Regions from separate parts of the Weizmannia sp. CD-2023 genome, predicted to be linked through region 2. Evidence: predicted binding sites of a transcription regulator. Region 2 holds the regulator's gene; the other holds the start of a gene.
The links. Region 2 encodes NrdR, which represses ribonucleotide reductase genes. Its sites were predicted from a motif close to AACACNATATATNGTGTT; they were not measured.
Positions count from the first base shown of each region.

Region 1: a site for NrdR is predicted at 2,320-2,337, ahead of P9687_RS14440 (vitamin B12-dependent ribonucleotide reductase). Genes of this name have one in related genera too.

Region 1 covers NZ_JARTJQ010000096.1:57,829-62,255, forward strand. Annotated here, with positions in the region: gene P9687_RS14440 (vitamin B12-dependent ribonucleotide reductase) at 1-2,227, opposite strand, end outside; gene P9687_RS14445 (lipoate--protein ligase family protein) at 2,573-3,409, opposite strand; gene P9687_RS14450 (rhodanese-like domain-containing protein) at 3,656-4,042, shown strand; gene gcvPB (aminomethyl-transferring glycine dehydrogenase subunit GcvPB) at 4,077-4,427, opposite strand, start outside.
Region 2 covers NZ_JARTJQ010000030.1:34,392-38,818, forward strand. Annotated here, with positions in the region: gene ytaF (sporulation membrane protein YtaF) at 1-219, shown strand, start outside; gene coaE (dephospho-CoA kinase) at 236-838, shown strand; gene P9687_RS04320 (glyceraldehyde-3-phosphate dehydrogenase) at 970-2,004, shown strand; gene nrdR (transcriptional regulator NrdR) at 2,289-2,747, shown strand; gene P9687_RS04330 (replication initiation and membrane attachment family protein) at 2,762-4,159, shown strand; gene dnaI (primosomal protein DnaI) at 4,156-4,427, shown strand, end outside.

The sequences.
Region 1 (4,427 bases), on a different contig from region 2:
AACCGCGCGGGGCGTTGACCGTTTTCGAAATCGAGCTGTCCACCCAGCGCTGGATGACGCATTGGACATCGGCATGGGCTTCCGGTGCAAGATCCATCGCGGTTACAAACCAGTTCGGCAGATGGTCTTTGTCCGCTTCAGGATGCTGATCCAGATATTCCTGGACGATGTCCGCATTGACCTCGATAAATTTGCCGAGGCGCCCGCTGCGGAAATAGGAAAAGGAAAAATACGGCTCAAGCCCGGTGGAAACGCCAACCATGGTGCCGGTGGATCCGGTTGGTGCAACGGTCAGCAAATGGGAGTTCCGGATGCCGTGTTTTAAAATTGCCTTGCGGATGTCTTCCGGCATGTTTTTCATATAACCGGTTTCCGTGAATGCACGGCGCAGGCGGTTTGTCTCTTCTTCGGTTTCCCCCGTTAAAAATGGGAAGCTCCCTTTTTCTTTTGCGATCTCAATGGATGCGCGGTATGCTTCGGTCGCGATTGTTTCAAACACTTTGTCGACAAGTTTGTTGCCTTCTTCGGATCCGTATTCTTTTTCCATATAAATGAGAAGGTCGGCTAAGCCCATAACGCCAAGGCCGACACGCCGTTCCCCGAGCGCCTGTTTTTTGTTTTCTTTCAGGAAGTACGGGGTCGCGTCAATGACATTGTCCTGCATGCGGACGCCGGTATGGACGGTTTGTTTCAATTGGTCCCAGCGCACTTCTTTCGTTTCTTTGTCGACCATTTTTGCAAGATTGACCGCTGCGAGGTTGCAGACGGAATAGGGCGCGAGCGGTTGCTCTCCGCAAGGATTCGTTGCGACGACTTTCTGACCGTATGCTTTTGCGTTTGTCATGTCGTTGGCGTTGTCGATAAAGAAGACGCCCGGTTCCGCCGAGTAAGTCGCGCAGATGTTAATCAAATTCCAAAGTTCTTTTGCTTTGATTTTGCGGTAGACGCGCACTTTGCGGCCGAGTTTTTCCCATTCGCGCACATCGCCGATTTTATGCCATTCTTCATTATATATGCGCATTTCTTCTTCGCTGTAATTTTCCACATCCGGAAATTTCAGTTCGAATTCCGCGTCTTGTTCAACTGCTTCCATAAATTCTTTTGTGAGGCAGACGGAAATATTGGCGCCGGTTAAAAATTCCGGATTATGGACGGTGTAATGCCCGCCTGTTGCCAGTTTTTCTTCCGCCTCTTTCATGACTTCGTCCGTAAAGCCGCCCTGTCCCGGAATATGTTTGTAGTTCACAATCCCATGGTACATTTGCCTTTCCATTTCGGAAAGCGGCGTGAATTTCAATTTGTCGTGGGCTAGCTTGCGGATCCACTCATCGTTCGTATTTTCGATCAGGAAACGCAAAATCCGCGGATTCTGCATTTTCGAAATGATAAATTCGACAATGTCCGGATGCCAGACAGCCAGCATGATCATTTGTGCTCCCCTGCGACTGCCGCCCTGTTCGACCAGGTGCGTGAGTTTGGCGATGTCATCGAGCCATGAGACAGAGCCGCTTGATTTGCCGTTGACGCCCCTTGCCAGCGTATTGCGCGGGCGCAGCGTCGAACCGTTTGTCCCAACCCCGCCGCCGCGGCTCATAATTTCCATCACTTGTTTGCGGTGTTCGGAAATGCCTTCCCGCGAATCCGGTACAAACGGCATCACATAACAATTAAAATAAGTAACTTCCGTTTCCGACCCTGCGCCGTAGAGGACGCGGCCTGCCGGGATGAAGTTTAAGTTTACCAGTTCATTGTAAAACTTCCCAAACCATTCTTTCCGTTTCTCTTCTGTTTTTTCCACTGCCGCTAAGCCGGTTGCATTCCGTTTTGCGATTTGTTCGTAGTAGACTTCAAGCGGCTTCTCAATGATATCAAGCGGCCTTTTGATGACCCCTGTTTCTCTTTCATCCGGGTTTTCCAGGGCCTGGCGGTAATCTTCTTCAATTAAGACTTCCGCTTCATTTTTTTCCCAGTCGATTTCTTTGATGACGCCGAGCCCCCTGGCCGGAAATTTCGGGTCTTCTTTAATCGTGAGGACAACAAAATCGCCCTTGCCCAATGTGACTTTTTCCGTGTCTTTAAACGCGTATCTGTCAATCATGACAAGCCTTGAAACGCCTTTGTACGTGATGTTCATATCCGGTGTAATCGGATGGACCTGCGGAAATAAGCGGATATCTTCGTTCAGCTTCTCCACATCCCATAATTTTTCTGTCGAAGCAACAGACATAACGACAACTCCTTCTCTATTTCTCCATGCAAATTCTCTGGTGGTTCTGCCTCCTTTAAAATAGCACACCGCAGGCAAAAATCGCAAGCAAAAACACTAGATATTGTATTGACATTTTGTTTTTATATACCATATATTGTAGTTAGGTCAAACCTCTTTCTTTTTGTCAAATAAAAAAAAGAATAAGACATGCTGAAAATGCGAGAAATCCCCCGAAAAAGCAGGCAAATCCGAGCATAACGAAAAAATTTGCCGCTTGCATCAAAAAAGCAGCCATAAAAAGCGCGGCACAAAAGGAAATAGCGAAAAAGCATGCCTCTGGCCGCTAAAAAAACAAATGTTCATTTATCTCTTAAAATTCCATTCATCCGACCTGTACCGCCTGTCTGCCAGTTCTTCCACATACGCCTGTTGCGCCGGCGTCAAGGTGTACGGTTCCAGCCGGATGCCGAGCCCTTCTTCAAACCCCTTATGGAAAGCCTCTTTTGCCTCCTCGTATGTGACGGGAACGTTGCGCAGCTCATTGATTGCAACCGCCTTTTTCTTAAAACTCCGCTGCATCCTTTCTCTCACTCTGTCATTCGGATATTTAAACAGGCTGAACAGCTTGTCCTCATCCATATCGAGCAAAATCGAGCCGTGCTGCAAAATGACGCCTTTCTGCCGCGTCTGTGCGCTGCCGGCGACTTTTCGCCCTTCCACGACCAGTTCGTACCAGCTCGGCGTATCAAAACAAACCGAAGAATGCGGAGACCTTAGTGCCTCCCGTTCTGCTTCCGTTCGCGGCACTGCAAAATACGCCTCCAGGCCGAGCGCACGAAATCCCCTGACAAGCCCCTCTGAAATGACACGGTAGGCTTCCGTGACCGTTTTCGGCATATCCGGATGCGCTTCCGACACGATCACGCTGTAGGTCAGCTCGTGCTCGTGCAAAACAGCCCTTCCCCCTGTCGGTCGCCGGACAAAACCGAGCCCGTATCGTTTTACCGCTTCGAGATCGATTTCCTGTTTTGCCCGCTGGAAATACCCGATTGAAAGGGTGGCCGGATCCCAGCCGTAAAAGCGGATGGCTGGCGGGATCTCCCCTTTGCTGTGCCAGTCAAGCAGGGCCTCATCCAGCGCCATGTTAAAAAACGGCGGACAGTGGCCTGAATCTACAAACAACCAGGTTTCTTTTCCCATATGTACCCCTCTTCTTTAAAATATCACTTTACCAGTTTACCAAAAAACGACGAAAAACGGCAAAGCCCCGCTCAAGTTTGTGCCGATTTTTCCGCTGGTGCTTAAAACAGAACGGTTACGGGCTTTTCAGACGGAAAAAACGGAAAAAATAGCGGTGACATGTTTCTTAAAAAAAGATTTTGATTCAGAAGCGCAACACGAATATAATAGTAGATAGCGCATCAGGTAAGAAAGGGGGCACGAAAGATGTCACAATCGTGGTACACACTCATCATTGTTATTGTTGCGGTAGTAGCATATACTCTCGCCAGATACTACCGGCAGAAAAAAATCCTGAAAAGCTTGACGGAAGAAGAATTCAAGGCGGGTTACCGCAAAGCGCAGCTCATTGATGTGCGCGAACCGAATGAATTTGCAAACGGACATATTTTAGGCGCACGCAATATTCCGCTGTCTCAGCTGAAAATGAGATTAAAAGAGATCCGGACCGATAAACCGGTTTATTTATATTGCCAGAACGGGACGCGCACCGGGCGCGCCGCTGAAATGCTTTATAAAAACGGCTGCCGCGACCTTTACCAGTTGAAAGGCGGCTTTAAAAACTGGACAGGCAAAATCAAATCAGGGAAATAAAAAATGCCGCGGCAATGCTGCGGCATTTTTCTTTTTATTTTTTCACATAACGCAAAACCGGTTTTCGTGCCGCCCGCGTTTCATCCAGGCGTTTGACAATGGTTGTATGCGGGGCTTCCTGGACGATTTCCGGATTTTCCTCCGCTTCTTTTGCGATTTGGATCATCGCGTCAATAAAGGCATCCAGCGTTTCCTTCGACTCTGTTTCCGTCGGCTCAATCATCATGCACTCTTCCACATTGAGCGGGAAATACACAGTTGGCGGATGGAAGCCGAAATCAAGCAGCCGCTTGGCAATATCAAACGTCCGCACCCCGAGTTTTTTCTGGCGCCTGCCGCTTAACACAAATTCATGTTTACAATGGCGGTCATACGGCAGGTCGTA
Region 2 (4,427 bases):
GGGATTGCGCTCTCGCTCGATGCATTCGGTGCCGGGATCGGTGCGGGCATCATGGGCTACTCCCCGTTTCTGCTCAGTTTCCTTGTTGCCGGCATGAGCTTTTTGCTTGTCTCTTCCGGCATCCGGCTCGGCATGCTGTTTTCCCGGCTGCAATGGATCCGGAAAATTTCCTTTATACCAGGTGTTCTCCTCATTTTGATCGGTATATGCAAGTTTTAACAAGGCAGGTGGGAGTATGGCAAAGATTATCGGCTTAACAGGCGGGATTGCAAGCGGCAAAAGCACGGTGTCCAATATGCTGAAAACAAAAGGGTTTACGATTGTCGATGCGGATATTGCCGCAAGAAAAGTGGTCGAACCCGGCGAACTTGCGTATGAACAAATCATTGAAGCGTTCGGCGAAGGGATTTTGCTGCAAGATCTCACGCTTGACCGGAAAAAACTCGGGGCACTCATTTTTGCGGATGAAGCACTCCGGATGAAACTAAACAGCATTGTCCACCCTGCAGTCCGGGCCTGGATGACGCGGGAAAAGGACCGGGCAATTGAAAATGGGAAAAAAACTGTCTTTCTGGATATCCCGCTTCTTTTTGAAAGCCGGCTTACCTATATGGTTGAACGCACCATCCTCGTTTACGTGGATGGAGAGACGCAGTTAAAGAGATTAATGACCCGAAACGGCCTTTCAGAAAAAGAAGCGCAGATGCGGATCCGGGCGCAAATGCCGCTGAGCGAAAAAAAGGCACTGGCGGATGCGGTGCTCGACAACAATGGCAGCCTGGAGGAAACAAAACAGCAGCTTGAAAAAATCGTGTCAGATTGGCAGCTCGTTCCATGATGGGTACATCATGGTTTTTTTTATGCAAAAATAGGGGAATAACGCTACATAACTTTTAAAATATGATATACTAATTGATGAATAATGGATTAAAAGTATGTCATTTATTATTCGAAGGAGTTGTCTGCACTGTGGAAACAAAAATTGCGATTAATGGTTTCGGCCGCATCGGCAGAATGGTTTTCAGAAAAGCCATGATGGATAACGCTTTAAATATTGTGGCGGTGAATGCCTGCTATCCGGCGGAAACACTGGCACATTTGATTAAATATGACTCCATCCACGGCGTATTTCCCGGAGAAGTGGAAGTGGAAGAAGAGGAAGCACTCATTGTGAACGGCAAACGCATCCGGCTTTTGGCGGAACGCAATCCGGCCCAACTGCCGTGGGGAAAAATGGATATTGATGTGGTAATTGAAGCAACCGGAAAATTCAATGCAAGGGAAAAAGCCGCGCTCCATCTTCAGGCAGGCGCGAAAAAAGTACTGTTGACAGCGCCCGGGAAGAATGAAGATGTCACGATTGTTTTAGGGGTAAATGAAAACGTTTTAGATATCGAGCGGCATCATATTATCTCGAACGCTTCCTGCACCACAAACTGCCTGGCACCGGTCGCGAAAGTACTTGATGAACAATTCGGGATCGTAAACGGCCTGATGACAACAGTCCATTCTTATACGAATGACCAGAACAATATCGACAATCCGCATAAAGATTTAAGGCGTGCCCGGGCCTGTGGCAAATCGATCATTCCGACGACAACCGGGGCGGCAAAAGCGTTAGGCCTTGTTCTCCCGCAACTGAAAGGGAAACTACACGGCATGGCGCTGCGTGTTCCGACCCCGGATGTATCGCTAGTGGACCTTGTCGTCGATTTGAAAAAAGAAGTGACGGCGGAAGAAGTGAATGATGCATTTAAGGCGGCGGCGAAAGGCTCGCTGCAAGGCATTTTGGACTATACAGAAGTGCCGCTCGTTTCTTCGGATTATACGACAAATCCGTACTCGGCCATTGTCGACGGCTTATCCACGATGGTCATGGATGGAAGCAAAGTCAAGGTGCTGGCCTGGTACGATAATGAATGGGGCTATTCTTGCCGCGTCGTACAACTGGCACAGCTCGTCGCGGAAAAAATGGAAGAAACCGGGAAAATCAATATTGCCTAAGCCGAACGGAGCAGCACCAGCCTGCTCCGTTTTCGTTACCAGTTTTCAGAGCCGCGCCGGAGGATGACTTGTGCGGGACGCTGACGAAATAGAAGTGTAAACCTTTCTATTCTATTGATGGATAGATGAAAAGTGAGGACTTTTCCGGATATACAAACAGAAGATACATCCAATATGTTCTGCATGTATAAATTTCTTTCGGGAATAGGATAAACCTTTCTGTTGTCTATTCGCCTTCTTTTATATATGATGGTAGTAAGAATGTATCAGAACGGGGGGTTCATATGAAATGTCCGTCTTGCCATAGCAACAATACGCGTGTGATCGATTCAAGGCCGGTGGACGAAGGCCGTTCCATCCGCAGAAGGCGTGAATGCGAAGACTGCTCGTACCGCTTCACCACGTTTGAAAAAGTGGAAGAAACCCCGCTCATTGTCGTGAAAAAAGACGGCAACCGCGAAGAATTTAACCGTGAGAAAATTTTGCGCGGGCTGATTAAAGCGTGTGAAAAACGGCCTGTGTCGCTGGACCAGCTTGAAAAAATCTCCATGGAGATCGAAAAAGAAATCCGCAGGCAAGGATATACAGAAGTCAGTTCCACCCTGATCGGGGAAATGGTGATGGACAGGCTGTCGAAAGTGGATGAAGTGGCCTATGTCCGCTTTGCTTCCGTTTACCGCCAATTTAAAGACTTGAATGTTTTTCTCGATGAACTGAAAGAATTGCTCAACAAGAATGCTTAAACGGAGTGCCTTTTATGAAACCGATTTGGAATGAAATACAGCCAGCTGACCGTTATCGTGCATCGTCAAACGGCCTGCTTCAGGACTACGATCAAAAGGTCATTTCGCTCCTGTACCAGCCGTTAATCGGGCCGCAATGTTACAGCCTGTATATGACATTATGGAATGAAGTGGAAGTCGGCCGGCTCTGGTCCGAAGACTGGAACCATTACCATCTGATGAGCTTTTTATCCATGAATTTGTCTGAAATTTACGAAGCCCGGCTGAAGCTTGAAGGCATTGGGCTTTTGAAAACATATATGAAACAAACGGACGACATCCGCATGTTTATATACGAACTGCAGCCGCCCCTGTCCCCGGAACAGTTTTTCAACGACGGTTTGTTAAATGTTTTCCTGTACCGGCAGCTCGGCAGAACACATTTCCAGCGGTTGAAACACTTCTTCTCCGACCGCGCCGTAGAACCGGGTGAGTACCGGGACATCACCCGCTCATTCCAGGATGTGTATGCCGCAAAAATCGGCCCCGAAGTGCTGAATGAGGCGGAAGCGCAGCAACTCAGCCGGCTGGAAGAAAACCGCCGCTATATCGAAAAAACCGCCGCCCCGGTCATAAAAATCGAAAACACCCATTTTAATTTTGACCTTTTATATGCAAACTTACGTGATGAACTGATTCCGCTGCGTGCCATTACGCCGGAAGTCAGAGAAGCGATTGTGAAGCTTTCATTTTTATACGGTTTAAATGAGCTGGACATAAAGAAAATTTTGCTCCAGGCATTGACGGCAGACTTGGAAATCCGGGTGGAGGATTTGCGGAAAATCGCGCGCAGCTGGTACCAGATTGAACATCATGACGAACTGCCACGCCTTGTTGACCGCTTCCAGCCAGAAGCGGATGCGAAAGAACAAAAAGAGCCGGAAAACGATGAGGAGAAATTCCTCCGCTACCTGGAAACGACTTCTCCGAGACAAATGCTGATCGATTTTTCGGGCGGCAGCGAACCGGCGAAAGCAGATCTTGCCGCCATTGAAGAAGTCATGTTTGCCCAGCAGCTTCCCCTTGGGGTTGTAAATGTACTAATCCAATATGTTTTATTTAAAACCGATATGAAGCTGTCGAAAAATTATTTAGAAAAAGTGGCTTCCCACTGGGCGCGCAAAAAACTGAAAACCGCCAAGGAAGCGATGGCGTTTGCCAAAAAAGAAGACCGCCAGTACAAACAATGGCTGAACAATAAAGAGAAGAACGGCACCGGACGGAGAAAGCCGGTCCGGGTTGAAAAGCTGCCGGACTGGTTTAAAAAAGAAGACCAAAAAACCACTGCGACCGCGGTCCAAGCCGATGGCGAGTCAATGGAAGAAAAAAGAAAAAGGCTTGAAAAAATACGTGAACAATACAAGAAAGGGTGAAGGCGGTGGAAAACATAAATGAGACACTCAAAAGGCTTTCATCCAATCCTAGTTTCCGCAAGCGTTATGAAGAAATGAAGCAGGAAATCATCACGCATCCCGACATCCGCGCTTTTTTGGATGCACACCACGGTGAAGTCACAAAATCGATGATTGAAAAAAGCTGGATGAAACTGTACGAATTCATTTCACAGGAAAAAAATTGCAGCCGGTGCAAAAGCCTTGGCGAATGCGTGAATATGATGAAAGGGTATGTGCCGGAACTCGT